DNA from 2 places in the Chryseobacterium gallinarum genome. Region 2 is predicted to be linked to the other one. Evidence: riboswitches for the same ligand, from Rfam matches in the RefSeq annotation. Region 2 holds a riboswitch; the other holds the start of a gene.

Region 1 (8,318 bases), 1.3 Mb from region 2:
TTCACCAAATCCATAAGTGAAATCATGAAGTCAAACTTCAATCCTGATAAGATGAATTTTATGTACATCTATGCAGGATATCAGAAACACGAAATTGATAACCTCAACAATAAAGGGTTCTGGATTTTCAATATCATGACTCAATTGCTTCTTCCAAAAGATATCAAGCTGACGGCTAATTACAGTTATCTTACTCCTAAAGCAGGCTACTTTTATTTTACAGCAGAAAAACCGTTCAATAATAATTTAGACATTACATTGACGAAGAAATTTATGAACAATCGCCTTACAGTATCTGTTTTTGCTAATGATATTTTCAACGGACAGGTCATGCAGGTACGTTCTAATCCCCCTTCAGGAGAAAGTGTGATGCTAAGGTCCAAATATGATTCAAGAAACTTCGGAATTTCCATCAATTATAAAATTCCTACCAAGAATAAACTGGCTAAGGAAGATCCAAATATCTTAAACCAGACGAAGAAAGAGGATAACGGAGGAGTAATGCAACAAGGACAATAATGTAAAATACAAGGCAGTAATAATTTTTTACTGCCTTCTTTTATTCTGAAAAATTGAAAACATTTTTTGGCTAAAGCCAATGGAATATTTTTATAAGGAGGAAACGGGCTAAAGCCCGTTGTATTAATAATCATTTCTATTAAAAATCCAGCGTCTGGAATCTCCAATCCAGAGTATCCATAAGGGTAATCTGATTAGGTTTCACCGGAAGCCCTGCAATAACCTTTAAGGTTTGAAGCGCCATCATACTGCCAATTATTCCCGGTAAAGCTCCCAAAACACCAAGACTGTCACAATCCGGTAGGTCTTCATCAAAAGGAGGTTCGGGGAATATGTCTCTTAAATTTTTACTACCTTTATGATTGAAGATGGCAATCTGACCCGAGAATCCTGAAATGCTTCCGTAGATTAAAGTCTTTTCCAATTTAACACACGTATCATTTACTAAATATCTGGTTGAAAAGTTATCAGAACCGTCAACAATTACATCATAAGGCCGCAGAATCTCCTCCACATTATCCGGATCAATCTTCTCTTCAATTCCGATATAGTTTACCTGATGATTCAGGTTTTGGACAAAAAGCCCGGCGCTCTTTATTTTTAAAGTTCCAACACTATTTTCATTATGAATAATCTGACGGTTTAAGTTATGAATTTCCACATGGTCAAAATCTGCCACGGCCAAAGTTCCTATTCCGGCGGCTGCCAGATATTGAACCACCGGACTTCCCAGACCTCCGGCACCTACAACAAGCACTTTGGCAGACAGTATTTTTTTCTGTCCTTCCATTCCTATTTCTTCAATAAATATCTGACGGCTGTATCTTTCAAAAATATCCTCTTTTTTCATGGTATATTATAGGCCAATAACAATGGCATTAATCTCTTTAAGATTAAAATTTAAAACCCGCTATACACTGACTCCCAATCTTTCATTACCGGGTCATAGCCTGCTTTTTTAATCATACTTCTGATCTCATCCATACTCCGCTCATCGCTTGTTTCAAATTGCTCCAAAGATTCTTTATCTACAGAATATCCGCCGGGATTGGTTTTGGAACCCGCACTCATGGTTGTTGCTCCTAATCTTACAACATGATCCCGGAATACTTCACTTTCTCTTGTAGAAATTGAAATTTCCAGATCTTCATTCCAAATTCTGTAAGCACAGATTAATTGCAGCAAATCTTTATCTTCCATAATAAAATTGGGTTCAATAATCCCTTCCGCAGGTCTGAGCCTTGGAAATGAAACCGAAAACCTGCTTTTCCAGTATTGTTTCTGAAGATAGTCTATATGAAGGGCATTAAAGAAGCTGTCTACACGCCAGTCTTCCAATCCTAAAAGAACACCTGAACCTATTTTATGAACGCCTGCTCTTCCAATTCTGTCCGGTGTGTCCAACCTATAATGAAAATTCGATTTTTTTCCTTTCGGATGGTATTCTTTGTAAACCTCCTGATGATATGTTTCCTGATATACCAGCACGGAATGCACCCCTTCCTCGTGGAGCAACCTGTATTCATCTTCTTCCAATGGCTGTACTTCAATAGAAATATGGGCAAAATGAGGCCTCAGCAACCGGACAGCATTCTGGAAATAGGGAACCCCCACTATTTTATTAGCCTCTCCGCTTACCAGCAATATATGATTCACTCCCATCGATTTCAGGACAGAGGCTTCCACCATCAGCTCGGTATCAGAGAGGGTTTTTCTTTTTAAATGATTATCTAAACTAAAACCGCAGTAGGTACAGATATTCTGGCATTCATTACTAAGGTATAAAGGGGCGTACAGCTGAATGATTTTTCCGAAACGTTTCTGTGTAAGCGTTTGCGTCATTCTGGCCATTAGCTCCAGTTCCCCTGATGCAGCCCGTGAAAGCAGGACCAGAAAGTCATCAATAGTTTTGTTTTTTTTCTGAAGACTATTTCTGACATCCGACAGGGACACTTTTTCAAGTCTGGCTTTTACTTCATCCCATTGATACTGTTCAAAAACCTCTTTAAAGCTTTTCATGAACCTGATTTTATTCAAATAAAAATGATGTTAAAGGACTTGAAGCTTGAGCATGGCTGGTAACAGCTCCCAATTCTGATTCAAAAGCCCTTCTTCCTGCAATGACTCCTTCTTTAAAAGCCAAAGCCATATTCACCGGATTTCCCGCTACCGCAATAGCGGTATTGACTAGTACGGCATCTGCTCCCATTTCCATAGCCTTTGCGGCATCTGAAGGAGCACCTATGCCTGCATCTACCACCACCGGAACATTGCTCTGGCTAATGATAATTTCTAAAAAATCCAGAGTTTTTAACCCTTTGTTGGTTCCTATGGGGGCTCCCAGAGGCATTACCACAGCTGTTCCGGCATCTTCAAGCCGTTTACAAAGAACAGGATCTGCATGAATGTATGGCATTACAACGAATCCCAGTTTCGCAAGTTCTTCAGTAGCATATAATGTTTCGATCGGATCAGGCAACAAATATTTCGGATCCGGATGAATTTCCAGTTTTACCCAGTTTGTTTCCAGCGCTTCCCTGGCTAATTGTGCAGCCAATACCGCTTCTTTAGCCGTTCTTGCCCCTGATGTATTCGGTAACAGATGGACATGTGTTTCTCTTAATGAATCGAGTAAGTTATCTTCTGCAAATCCGGAATCAATTCTTTTCAATGCCATCGTTACCATATCCGTTTCTGAAGCAACTACTGATGCTGCCATATCCCTGATACTTCCGAATTTTCCCGTCCCCAGGAACAATCTGGATTCAAAGGTCCTGTCTGCTATTATTAATTTCTGATTGTTCATATCATTGCTTTTTTAAATTCATTAATGATGGATGGTTGTTTTGTGATCTGTGCTGAAACGGAGACTCCATAAATACCTGATTGTTGTAAAGGCTGAATATCCTCAAGCGTAACACCACCAATGGCAAATATTTTCGGGGCTTCTATTGATTGGTCACGTAGAGTTTCAATCATTTTCTGATATCCTTCAAAACCAAGGACGGGGCTCAGCTGCTCTTTGGTAGGAGTAAATCTTAACGGTCCTAATCCTATATAGTCACAGCCCTCTTGTATTCTTTGCAGTACATCCGGAATCGTATTCGCTGTTCCACCAATTATTTTTTGATCCCCTAATATCAATCTTGCCTCTTCTACAGAACTATCGTTTAATCCAAGATGAACTCCATCTGCATCTACTTCATGTGCTAACAGTACATGATCATTGATGATACAAACAGCCTTATAGTCCGCACATGCTGTTCTGGAAATCTCACACAGCTTTATTAATTCATTTCCGGGAGCATTTTTCCAACGAACCTGAATCCATTTTATCCCATTATCCAGTGCCCTGGTAATATTTAATTTCTGTTCATGCAGAGTATTTCCCTGTGAAATGTATTGTAGTTTTTCCATTGATTACATCTGAAATATTATTAAAAAATAGTCTTTTTGCATTTTTTAAATGCTTCTAACGGCTGATCATTTTCCCAAACGGCTCCTAATAAGGCCACACCGTCTACTCCCTTCTCCAAAACAGATGGAATGGTATCTGCATTAATTCCACCTAAAGCAATCATCTTTACATCCCGATTCTTTCGCATTCCGATCTCCTGCATGACTGTTGAATCTTTTCCATACCCTTTTTTAGAGATACTCGAAAAGAACGGACTTATAAAAGCATAAGCCCATTCTCCTTTTAACATATTATAGGTAGTGATGTCATGTACCGAAGTGGAAATAATAGTATTTCCGTCAAGAAATGGCTTATACATTTCCTTCTGCCGGTCTGCTTCCCTGAAATGCAACCTTGAAACAGGATAATCTTTTCCCAGGTCATAATGGGTATGCAGAACCAGCTGGGAATAAAAGGATGGATTAATACAATCAATCAGGTCTGCCACTTCTTTCCGGTTAAAAAAAGGTTTTCTGATATGCAGCAGATCTAATCCTTCATCAAACATCCGGTTAATCATTTCTGCTTCATTCCGAACGGCTTTTTCAGGGGTGATAACCAGGATCATATGTATATTTCTTTTCCTCTTTCAATAAATTCCTGAGACTTATCCAGCATTCCCTTTTCAGCAGATTCACGGATTTCCTGAGTAATCTTCATAGAACAGAATTTAGGTCCGCACATAGAACAGAAATGGGCAATCTTAGCACCGTCAGCAGGGAGGGTTTCATCATGATAAGACCTGGCTGTATCAGGATCCAGGGAAAGATTGAACTGATCTTCCCATCTGAATTCAAATCTGGCTTTACTTAATGCGTTATCTCTATATTGTGCTCCTGGATGTCCTTTTGCCAAGTCTGCGGCATGGGCGGCCAGTTTATAAGTTATCACCCCAACTTTTACATCTTCTTTGTTCGGAAGTCCTAAATGTTCTTTTGGAGTTACATAGCAAAGCATCGCACACCCGAACCATCCGATCATTGCCGCACCGATTCCTGAAGTAATATGGTCATACCCTGGTGCAATATCTGTTGTCAAAGGGCCTAATGTATAAAACGGAGCTTCATGGCACTCTTTAAGCTGCTTATCCATATTCTCTTTGATCATATGCATCGGAACGTGGCCCGGGCCTTCGATCATTACCTGTACATTATGTTTCCATGCTATTTTTGTAAGCTCTCCCAAAGTTTCCAGTTCTGCAAACTGAGCGGCATCATTGGCATCAGCAATAGAACCCGGGCGCAGGCCATCTCCTAAAGAAAAAGCCACATCATATTTCTTCATGATCTCGCAGATCTCCTCAAAATGAGTATATAAGAAATTTTCCTTATGATGATAAAGACACCATTTCGCCATAATAGATCCTCCTCTGGATACGATTCCGGTTACTCTTTTTGCTGTAAGATGAATATATCTTAATAAAACTCCTGCATGAATGGTAAAATAAGAAACTCCCTGTTCTGCCTGTTCAATCAAAGTATCTTTGAAAATTTCCCATGTTAAATCCTCGGGTACTCCCTTTACTTTTTCAAGCGCCTGATAAATAGGGACAGTACCGATAGGAACCGGACTGTTCCTGATAATCCATTCTCTTGTTTCATGAATATTTTTCCCCGTTGAAAGGTCCATTATGGTATCTGCTCCCCAACGGCAGGCCCACACTGCTTTTTCTACTTCTTCTTCAATACTGGATGAAACAGCACTGTTCCCGATATTGGCATTGATTTTCACCAAAAAATTCCGTCCGATAATCATCGGCTCACTTTCGGGGTGATTGATATTATTGGGGATAATCGCCCGACCTGCAGCAATTTCGTCTCTCACAAACTCCGGGGTAATTTTATTTTTGGGAGTATGAGCACCGAAGCTGTTTCCCGGATGTTGGAAAGCCATCTGTTCAGAAACTGTTTCAAGCTGTTCTATACGCTGGTTTTCCCTGATCGCCACATATTCCATTTCTGGAGTGATGATTCCCTGTTTTGCATAATACAATTGGGTAATTTCTTTTCCCTCTTTGGCCACTTTAGGTTTATGATCGTAAGAAAAGCGAAGTTCATCAAGTCGGGAATCTGCCAAACGCGCTTTCCCATATTCTGAAGTAATTCCATCCAGGATGTCTACGTCATTCCTGTCCAGAATCCATTGTTCTCTTATTCTCGGAAGTCCCTTCTGAATATCAATACTTGCATTTTCATCCGTATAGGGACCTGATGTATCGTATACCGTTACGGGAGCATTATGCTCCAGAGTACCATTGGAAAGCTTAGTCGGGCTAAGTTGTATTTCACGCATTGCTACATTGATAGGGTATATTTTTCCTTCAACATAAATCTTTTTTGAGTTCGGAAATGGTGAACATGTAATAGAGTGAGCCATGATTTTGGGTATTTAAATATGAAAACTAACCGCCCTGAGTGGCAGTGATAATTAAAACTGAATCTTTGTCTCTGAGAAATGTTTCTGGCCAGGCGGCCAGTGGAATAATACGATTGTTGAGCGCTACAGCAATCCCTTTTTTCTTTCCGGGTAATTCCATAGCCAGTAATGCTTCCAGATTTTCGGGAAGTACATCAAATGTTTTTCGGGTGTGGTTGATGATAAGTTCCATTCCTAATAATTTTAAATACACTTTAGGAATGGCTATGATTGTACAATAGAATGTACAGCAAAGTCATCTACTTTTCCCTACGCTGGTATGATCCAGATCAGGTTCAAAGGGTAAAGTCTCAGTCTGTAAACACAGACACCCCTAAAGTATGGGACGAAGTTAGGTATTTTTTGAGAATGGACAAAATTTTTGTAGTGATGGAAGCGGGATGATGGAAGCATGAAGTTTAAAATGGTGAAAACATTTTTATTATAGATTCAAGATGGCTTCGGATTAGGGGAATTAGTATAAACACTGGAAGAAAGGAGTTAGAAAATCCTTTCGGTTTAACTACTAATGACTAATGATACAATTATTTTTTTAATTTAAAAAAGATAAAAATTGTCCTTGCGGCCTTTATTATTTCAAGCTCCCCGCTTCCAGCTTCACGCCATGATTAAGCCCAATATTTATCCCGAACAGACTTTCTTTTTTATTCTTCACATGCTCTCCATACAGGATCATTTTGTGGTACAGGAGCTACGATTTCAATTTTTTCTTTAGTAACGGGATGAATAAATTCCAGTTTTCTTGCATGAAGATTGATTCCTCCATCCGGATTGGAACGTGGTGATCCATATTTTAAGTCTCCTTTAATCGGAACCCCTGTTTTAGATAACTGAGCACGAATCTGGTGATGTCTTCCGGTTTCAAGGTCAACTTCCAAAAGCAGGTAATTATCCAGGGCTTTGATTACATGGTATGTCAGAATTGCTTCTTTTGCCCCTTCTGTAGCTTTGGGAAAAACAATCGCTTTATTATTCTTTTCGTTTTTCTTTAAGTAATGAACCAACCTTTGACTTTGCGGAATCATTTCTTTTGCTACCACAGCCCAATACGTCTTTTTAATCTCACGGTTTTTCACCATCTGGGTCAGCCGGGAAAGCGCTTTGGATGTTTTAGCATAAATCACCAGACCCGAAGTAGGACGGTCTATACGATGAACCAGGCCGAGAAAAACATTTCCCGGCTTAGCATCTCTTATTTTTATATAATTTTTTATAGTTTCTAATAGCGATTCATCGCCGGTTTTATCACCTTGTACAAGCTGACCGACTTTTTTGTTGACTACCAGAAGATGGTTGTCTTCATAGACAATTTGTTCCTTCATTTTATCCGTTTATCTTCTTCTGTTCGTTAATGAAAGGATAATCCCGGCAAGAAGCCCGATGGTTTTCAGGCTGGATAATCCTGAACTTTCAGGAAGAAATGCTCCTATCACGCATATCGCTGCTGCAGAATACATGGCATAAACAAAATTTTTATTGATAAGCAGGGGGGCCTGGATAAAAAAGCTTGCTCCAATTAGTACATAAAAGACTTTTCTGGAAAGAAGATGATTGATTTCAGGAGAAAATAAATTAAACCATCCTATAGCAAGACAAACCAATGCTGCAATAGATAATATTCCCTGAATAGATTGTTGTTGATTTTGCATTAATTAGTAGCTTTCGTTTTCATTTGGAAATTCCACATTTTTTACATCTTTCACATATTGAGATACAGCTCCTGTAATTTCTGTATAAAGGTCAAGATACCTTCTTAAGAATTTAGGACTGAAGCCTTTATTCATCCCTACCATATCATGATATACAAGCACCTGTCCGTCGCAGTGAGATCCGGCACCAATCCCGATGGTTGGGATGGAAATGCTTTCCGTTACTTTCTTAGCCAGTTCAGCCGGAATTTTCTCCA
Region 2 (8,318 bases):
CAAGACTAGGCACAATTCCTGTTTTTATGATTGGACGGATTTCAAAGAAGATTGTTAACCTGCAGCAAAATCTGGTAAAAGCACTTTCCGGTTATAATATCAAAAAGGATCAGGAAAGGGCCATTGAATATTTAAAAACCATCTCTCCTGCCAGCTATACTTCTGCCGGAGTACCCACCTTAATTGTCCAGGGAAATAAAGATAAAGTAGTTCCTTTAAGCCAGTCAAAAAAGCTCTACCGGAAATTAAAAAGAGCAAAAATCCAGACTTCTTTAATTGTCGTTGATAATGGAGTACACAGCTTCAATACAACTGATAAGGCTTACCTGGATAACCTTACGGATCAAATGGTTGATTTTATAATTTCCCAAAAGAAATAATCTGTATACACAATACCACAGATAAACACTTAAAAACCATACAGATAAATCATAAACAATTATACAATGTATCAAATTTGCTAAATTGATATACATATCAACTGTTTTAATGCATAAAATAATTAACTTGGCGCAATGTTAAATTATTTTTAATAATACAGCCAATCCTTTTAATTATTCATCACCAAAACAAACGATATGGATTTTTTAAATAATATCAATGCTTTAACGCTGATATTCACATCTGTTCTCCTTTTTGCGATTGCCTACCGTCTTTACGGAATTTTCATTGCCAATAAAGTACTCCGGCTTAATGATCAGCATACAACTCCCGCTGTAGAATTTGCAGACGGTAAAGATTATGTTGCTACGAATAAAAATGTACTGTTTGGCCATCATTTTGCGGCAATTGCTGCTGCCGGCCCTCTTGTAGGTCCCGTATTAGCTGCTCAGTTCGGTTATCTTCCCGGTGCTTTATGGATCCTGATCGGATGCGTTCTGGGAGGCGGTGTACATGATATGGTGGTTTTATTTGCCTCTGTAAGACATAAAGGACAGAGTCTGGCAACAATTGCTTCAAAAGAAATTGGTAAGGCAACAGGTACTGTGGCCGGATTTGCCATTCTGTTCATTCTTATTCTCACATTAGCAGGGTTGTCATTAGCCTGCATCAATGCCATGCATGAGGCTTCCTGGTCGCTGTTTACGGTGGTCATTACCATGCCAATTGCCATTATTATGGGCCTGATTATGCGTTATAAAAAGAACAGTGTCCTATTGGCCAGTATTCTGGGAGGTATACTTCTGATTGCCGGGATTATTGGCGGGCATAGCCTGATGCAGAATCCTGCTATGAACAATTTATTTTCATGGGATATTAAAACCATTTCAGTTGCGATTCCGTTATATGGCTTTTTAGCTTCCGTATTACCGGTATGGCTGCTGCTTGTTCCCAGAGATTATCTTTCAACCTATTTAAAGATCGGGACAATCATTATGCTTGCTGTAGGAGTAATCGTTATTCACCCCACCATACAGATGCCTGCCCTTACAGCATTTATTAACGGAGGAGGTCCAGTCATAGGCGGTCCTGTGCTTCCATTTATCTTCATTGTCATTGCGTGTGGTGCCATATCGGGATTTCATGCTGTCATTGCTACGGGTACAACCCCTAAAATGCTTAATAAAGAGAGAGAAATCCTCTTTGTGGGGTATGGAGCTATGCTAGTAGAAGGTTTTGTTGCCCTTATGGCTTTAATAGCTGCCTGTACATTAATGCCGGGTGATTATTTTGCTATTAATACTCCTAAAGAATCCTATGATGCTTTCCTTGCTGCTCATCCTGCTCTTCACGGAGTAGATATTGATTATTACTCGCAAAAAATAGGCATTGATCTGCATGGGAGAACCGGAGGTGCCGTTTCCCTGGCTGTGGGTATGGCTCATATCTTTAACAAGATTCCTTATATGGATCAGTTAACAGCCTATTGGTATAATTTTGCCATCATGTTTGAGGCGGTATTCATCCTTACTGCGATAGATGCAGGAACAAGAGTAGGACGATTTTTTTTACAGGAAATGCTGGGATCTGTTATTCCTAAATTCAATGATAAAAACTGGATTCCGGGAATTATCATCAGCAGTCTTCTTTTCACTTTTGCCTGGGGATATCTGGTGTATACAGGAAATGTAAGCAGTATCTGGCCGTTATTCGGAATCAGTAATCAGCTGCTGGCCGCGTGTGGACTAATCGTTTGCACTACGATGCTCATCAGGATGAACAGGGGCAGATATGCTTTGTGTGCTGCTATTCCGGGAGTCTTCATGGCTGGGATCACATTTTGGGCTGGTTACATCCAGGTAACGACCATTTACATTCCGAAGGAACAATATTTATTGGCAGCTCTTGCCGTTACCGCAATGGTTTTGATGTTGATTGTCTTTATCGGTGCTTTCAGAAAGTGGTATGAGCTTTTAAAAATCAGGACTACGGAAACCGATTTTTATGGTGAACAGGTAAAAGAGCTTGTGGAAAGATAGTAAGGTCTTCTTTAAATTCCTTTTACCATTGTTATAATTTTTATACATTTGTTTTGCTTTAGGGGTATTCTGAAAAGAATTGAGAGAGTCCCTTCGAACCTGATACGGCTTACACCGACGTAGGGAAAAGCAAATCTACATTCCTTGTAAATGTACTTTTGTTCCGGATTTTTCCTAAAGCTATTTTTTTTAAATGATAACAATGGAAAAAACTCTCTGGCAACAAGTCCAGCTTGTAAAACAAAAGTCACCGCTCGTTCACAACATTACCAATTTTGTAGTGATGAACAATACCGCCAATGCTCTTTTGGCTGTGGGAGCTTCCCCGGTTATGGCCCATGCCCGATCTGAAATCAGGGAAATGGCCCATATTGCCCATTCGGTAGTTATTAATATCGGAACTCTTGATGAATACTGGGCTGAATCTATGCTTATCGCTGCCGAAGCAGCTCATACAATGCAAAAACCCTGGGTTCTGGATCCCGTAGGTGCCGGTGCCACTTCGTTCCGTGATCAAACCTTACAACGGCTTTTGCAATATCGCCCTGCTGTTATCAGAGGGAATGCTTCTGAAATTATTGCCCTGGCTAACATCAATACCACAGTAACCAAAGGTGTGGACAGTACTGCTCAAAGCAACGAAGCTATTGATGCCGGTCAAATATTAGCCGGCCGGTACAACACAATTGTCTGTATATCCGGTGAAACAGATATTATCCTTAATTCAAAAGATCAGTTCTTTATTAGAAACGGACATCCGCTAATGACTAAAGTAACAGGGCTAGGCTGCTCTGCTACTGCATTAATAGGCGCTTTTACAGGTGTTGCAGAAGATAAAACCCTTGCTGTGGCATCTGCTATGAGTCTATTGGGGATTGCCGGGGAACTGGCTGCAAAAGAGAGCCCGGGACCGGGAAGTCTGCAAATGCTTCTGATTGATAAATTATACAATATAACAGAAGAAGAGTTTACTGCGCATTTAAAAATAGAGCAAAAATGAGTACTGCTTTTTTTCCTTATCAATTATACCTGGTCATTTCACAAGCCGACTGTATGGGGAAGAATTTTCTGACCGTTGCTGAACAGGCAATTCTCGGAGGAGTAGATCTCATCCAGCTGCGGGAAAAAAATGATAACACGGAACTATTCCTTCGAAAAGCTCAGCAACTTATTGAAATTACCCATAAATATAATATTCCATTGATAATTAATGATTGTGTTGAAGTTGCAGAAAAGGTAAATGCAGCCGGCATTCATGTTGGTAATAATGATACTCCTCCTACCCAGCTGAGACAACGACCTCATCTTCAGGATAAAATGATTGGTTATTCTGTTGAATATCTGGCCCAGCTTAAAAACGAACAGGCTGCTGTATCTGATTACCTGGGAATCAGTCCTGTTTTCAAGACCAGAACTAAAACGGATACGGTCACAGAATGGGGCCTTGAAGGAATTACCAAAATCAGGCAACTTACAGAAAAACCTTTGGTGGCAATCGGCAGTATTCATCTTGAAAATGCAAAAGCTGTCATCAACGCAGGTGCAGATTGTCTTGCTGTAGTTTCTGCAATATGCAGCGCTGCTGATCCTCAGAAAGCAGCATATGAATTAAAAAATGAGATTTTAAAATGAAAAAATACAAATATCCATCTGTTTTAACCATTGCAGGCTTTGACGGAAGCGGAGGTGCAGGAATCCAGGCCGATATTAAAACAACTTCTGCTCTCGGATGTTTTTCCACTTCAGTATTGACAGCATTACCCGTTCAGAATACCCGGGGAGTAAGAAAAATATACCCGATTCCCATAGAAGCAGTTGAAGACCAGATCAGAGCCATATTGGAAGATATTGTCCCCGATGCCATTAAAATCGGGATGGTTCACACTCCGCAACTGGTGGAAACCATTGTTTCGACCTTATCCGGGTATAAAAAAATACCTGTTGTATTTGATCCGGTGATGGTTGCAACGAGCGGCCATCGTCTGATTGAAGAAGAAACCATAAAAGCGATTACAGAAAAGCTATTTCCTATTGCTGATGTTATCACTCCCAATATGGATGAAGCCGCAATTTTAGCAGATATGAAAGTAGTATCCCTGGATGACCTGTATACAGCTGGAAAAAAAATAAAACAGCTTGGGTGTAAAAATATCCTTCTAAAAGGCGGTCATCAGGAAACTCCAATCATCACTTCATTGTTTTATGATGAGGATGGACATTACCATTCTTTTGAATCTTCAAAACTGAATACCAACAATACCCATGGCTCCGGTTGTACGCTTTCTTCCGCAATAGCCGCGTATATCGCCCAGGGGAAAACTTTATATGATGCTGTTTCTTTGGGCCAGCAATATATTTACCAGGCCATAGAAAACGGAATGGATGTACAGACAGGATCAGGTAATGGTCCACTTAATCATTTCTTTAACCCGCAAAAACTTATTAAAAATGAAATGGTCTGAAAAAAACTGGCTGGCTATAGAAGACCAGTATCAGTCTATTCTGGAAATGCCTTTTATCAAAGAATTATCCGATGGTAGCCTTCCACAGGAAAAATTCCGTTTTTACATGGCCCAGGACTCATTATACCTGGAACATTTCGGTAGGAGCCTGTCTTTAATTGCTGCTAAGATCCCGGATCTTCAGGATGTTCTTACTTTTATGCAGTTTGCAGAAAATGCCATTGTCGTGGAAAATGCTTTGCATGAATCTTATTTTAAAGATTTTGGCCTAACTGATAAAGGAGTTTTACAACCTGCCTGTCATCATTATATTCATTTTCTGAGGAGTACGGCTGCCCTTGAATCGGTAGAAATTGCTGTTGCAGCAGTACTTCCTTGTTTCTGGATTTACAGAGAGGTAGGAAATTATATTTACAAAACCCGGAATACAGTAGACAATCCCTATGAAAAATGGATTGCCACGTATGCTGGAGAAGAATTTTCCCAAGCGGTAGACCAGGCTATTTCCATATGTGACAGATTAGCTGAAAACAGTACGCAAGAAACCAAGGAAAAGATGTCGGAAGCTTTTATCATGGCTACCAGATTGGAGTATTATTTCTGGGAAGCTGCTTATGAATTGAAGAAATGGAAATAGATATTTCACAGAACCGCTGAAAAGAATGTATAAGAGTGATGTACTAAACGAAGCTAAGTATAACAAAAAAAACGGAACCCATTTTTAGGTTCCGTTTTTTATAAGTCTCGTTTTAATTAAAAATTAAAATTGAGTCTGGTGAAAACATATCGCCCGTTTTGACCGAACTGTGAAGTAGATCGTGAATAGATAAACTGGTCATTATTGGTAGAAGCCGGCAGGTTCTTAGTAGGATAAATATCAAATAAATTATTTACCCCGAGGGTCAGCCCTACGTTTTTGGTAAACTGATACGCTACGGAAATATCGGTGATAATTTTATCTCCTATTTTCTGATGTTCATTAAAATCAATAACTCCATCACCATTCACATCGATAATATCGGCTCCCGTTACCTTTCCGAAATAAGTGTTTCTAAGATAGAAATTGGCATTTTTCCAGGTAAGTGTATGAGAAAGACTGGCCTTTACCCTTGGCACTGCTTCTTCCAGATATACTCTGGACTTTTCAGAAAAATATACTTTCTCAAGCTGCGGAGACTGCAACAGTCCTGAAGAGTGAATATCCCCTACCTGCTTGGTCTGGTTAAGGTTAATTGCGAAATTATTGTCCAATTTTACCCCTGAAAATCTGGCATTATGTGAAATCACTACATCCAGACCTTTTGTTTCCGTATCAATAGCATTGGTAAAAAACTGGGCTCCATTCACGCCCAGTTGATCATAGACCAGCTGTGCATCACCAGGTACATTTGCTTTTAAAAATTGGTCTGTAAGGATAATCCGGTTATCGATTTTCGTAAAATATCCGTCTGCAGTAAAGGTCAGATTTACAGATGGAATTTTATAGGTAAAACCCACACTTGCAGATTTTGAAGTTTCCTGTTTCAATTTTGGTATTCCCAGCAATCCGGCGACTTGTGAATCATTACTAAAGGTCCCTACTTCCAGAAGTTGATTATTGGTAAACAAAGTAGAGGTTACATTATAATAGATCTGATGAATAGAAGGAGCTCTGAATCCTGTAGATCCGGCAAATCTTATATTAAAATCAGGAGCTACTTTCACTCTTGATGCTAACTTGTAGTTAAATGTCGATCCGAAATCAGAGTAGTTCTCATATCTTGCGGCCGCATCTACCAAAAGCCAGTGGGTAAAATTAAACTCTACATCTGCGTAAGCCGCCACAGACTGTCTGTTTTTATTGACTGCATTTTCAGGTCTGAAACCACCAAACACCTGTGAACCTCCAGGAAGTGTTGCTCCAAAGAAATCCGTCGGTCTCTGGGAGTTTCCGTTCCAGACATTCCCGAAAACATCATACGTCGTATAAGAAGCTTCTTCACCCGGTGTCATTTTAAAGTTTTCAAAACGGTGTTCACCTCCAAAAGCCACATTTAATCCTTCCCATACATCATATTTTTTCGAAAAATCCAGGTTGATTGTGTTTTGGGTGAATCTTAAACCGCCGGCATCAAACTCACCTGGTGAAGCAAACCGTAAAGATGTATTGCCGGTATTTTTGATAGTATAGTTGAATGAGTTTTGTCCGAAAGTATTACTCAAATCAATATTCCAGCCGTCCCATTTTCCCTTGATACCTGCAGCCAGAGAGATGTCCTGAATATCAGTTCCAATCTGGGGCAAATAGCCGTTGGGATATAATCCTGTAAAAGTTCTGCTCTGGTTAGGCTTCCTGTAAAATCCTCCTGAAGTACCATGTCTTAAACTATATCCTCCAAAAGTATAGACTTTCCAGTTATCGCTGACTGGAACTTCAGCATTGATAAACAGCTGGTGGTTATTAAGCTTGGACTGCCCTACCTGCATGTTGAAATCTTTTCTGGTCTGCCCCCGGTATGCTAACTCCTGATCAGTAAAATCTGCCCCCAAAAGCCCTTGTAACGCTCCGATGGTATTAGCTCCCTGGATCTGATTTTGAAAAGTAGACGTAAAATAATTAACTCCCTGAGCATACTGATGTATATAATTAATCAGCTGCTGAGAATTCGGGGTATTATTAATATTGTTAAATAGAGAAGAAAGATTAACCCCGTCATTCAAAGCACGTTGTTCAATAGCATTGTATGCATTATAAATTGTTCCGCTTTCGGCACCTGCCCTGGAAGTTGGATTTCTGAACTGGGAAGACCAGGTGATATTAAAAAAGCCGCCTTTTGTTCCTATTTTATTACCGTAGTTTAAATCTAACTGAATATTCTGACCATCAAAATTACCGGTATGGTCATTCGCAGCAGGAGTTAAGTTTCCACCATAGCTAATTTGCCCGGCCAGTTTTCCCGTATCCCTTTTAAGCTCCAGGTTCATTACCCCGGCAATGGCATCAGAACCATACTGTGCAGCTGCTCCATCCCTCAGTACTTCTATCCTGTTTAGTGCAAAAGACGGAATAGCATTCAAATCCGTTCCTACTGTTCCCCTTCCGGGCGTACCATTTACATTCACCAAAGCAGAAGTATGTCTTCTTTTTCCATTGACTAAAACCAATACCTGATCAGGACCTAATCCTCTAAGCTGCGCAGGATCCAGATGGTCTGTTCCATCCGAATTTGTTTGTATGGTTGAGGTAAAAGATGGGGCAACAGCATTCAGGATTTGCCCAATATTGGTCTGTGGAAGGATGATGGATGATTCTTTTACATTGAAAACATCAACAGGAACAGGACTGTCAGTCTTTGATCTTGCTCCGGCCCTTGACCCTAATATTACTACTTCTTCTACATTATTGGTCTTTACACTGTCTTTTTTTATTTTGATGCTGTCTCTTTCCTGTCCATAG

What was found. Region 2 has a riboswitch for thiamine pyrophosphate ahead of thiM (hydroxyethylthiazole kinase). Riboswitches for the same ligand answer to the same signal wherever they lie in the genome.
Region 1: it holds a riboswitch for thiamine pyrophosphate, as region 2 does, so the genes downstream of both, thiS (sulfur carrier protein ThiS) here and thiM (hydroxyethylthiazole kinase) in region 2, are expected to answer to the same signal.

The regions. Positions count from the first base shown of each region.
Region 1 is NZ_CP009928.1:1,442,569-1,450,886, forward strand. Features, by position in the region: gene OK18_RS06445 (outer membrane beta-barrel protein) at 1-519, shown strand, start outside; gene OK18_RS06450 (HesA/MoeB/ThiF family protein) at 659-1,369, opposite strand; gene thiH (2-iminoacetate synthase ThiH) at 1,420-2,538, opposite strand; gene OK18_RS06460 (thiazole synthase) at 2,549-3,325, opposite strand; gene thiE (thiamine phosphate synthase) at 3,322-3,936, opposite strand; gene OK18_RS06470 (thiamine phosphate synthase) at 3,957-4,544, opposite strand; gene thiC (phosphomethylpyrimidine synthase ThiC) at 4,541-6,352, opposite strand; gene thiS (sulfur carrier protein ThiS) at 6,378-6,584, opposite strand; TPP riboswitch at 6,642-6,737, opposite strand; gene OK18_RS06485 (RluA family pseudouridine synthase) at 7,057-7,734, opposite strand; gene OK18_RS06490 (hypothetical protein) at 7,744-8,061, opposite strand; gene panB (3-methyl-2-oxobutanoate hydroxymethyltransferase) at 8,065-8,318, opposite strand, start outside.
Region 2 is NZ_CP009928.1:2,766,303-2,774,620, reverse strand. Features, by position in the region: gene OK18_RS12500 (alpha/beta hydrolase) at 1-380, shown strand, start outside; gene OK18_RS12495 (carbon starvation CstA family protein) at 579-2,420, shown strand; TPP riboswitch at 2,471-2,563, shown strand; gene thiM (hydroxyethylthiazole kinase) at 2,623-3,420, shown strand; gene thiE (thiamine phosphate synthase) at 3,417-4,052, shown strand; gene thiD (bifunctional hydroxymethylpyrimidine kinase/phosphomethylpyrimidine kinase) at 4,049-4,882, shown strand; gene tenA (thiaminase II) at 4,869-5,519, shown strand; gene OK18_RS12470 (TonB-dependent receptor plug domain-containing protein) at 5,636-8,318, opposite strand, start outside.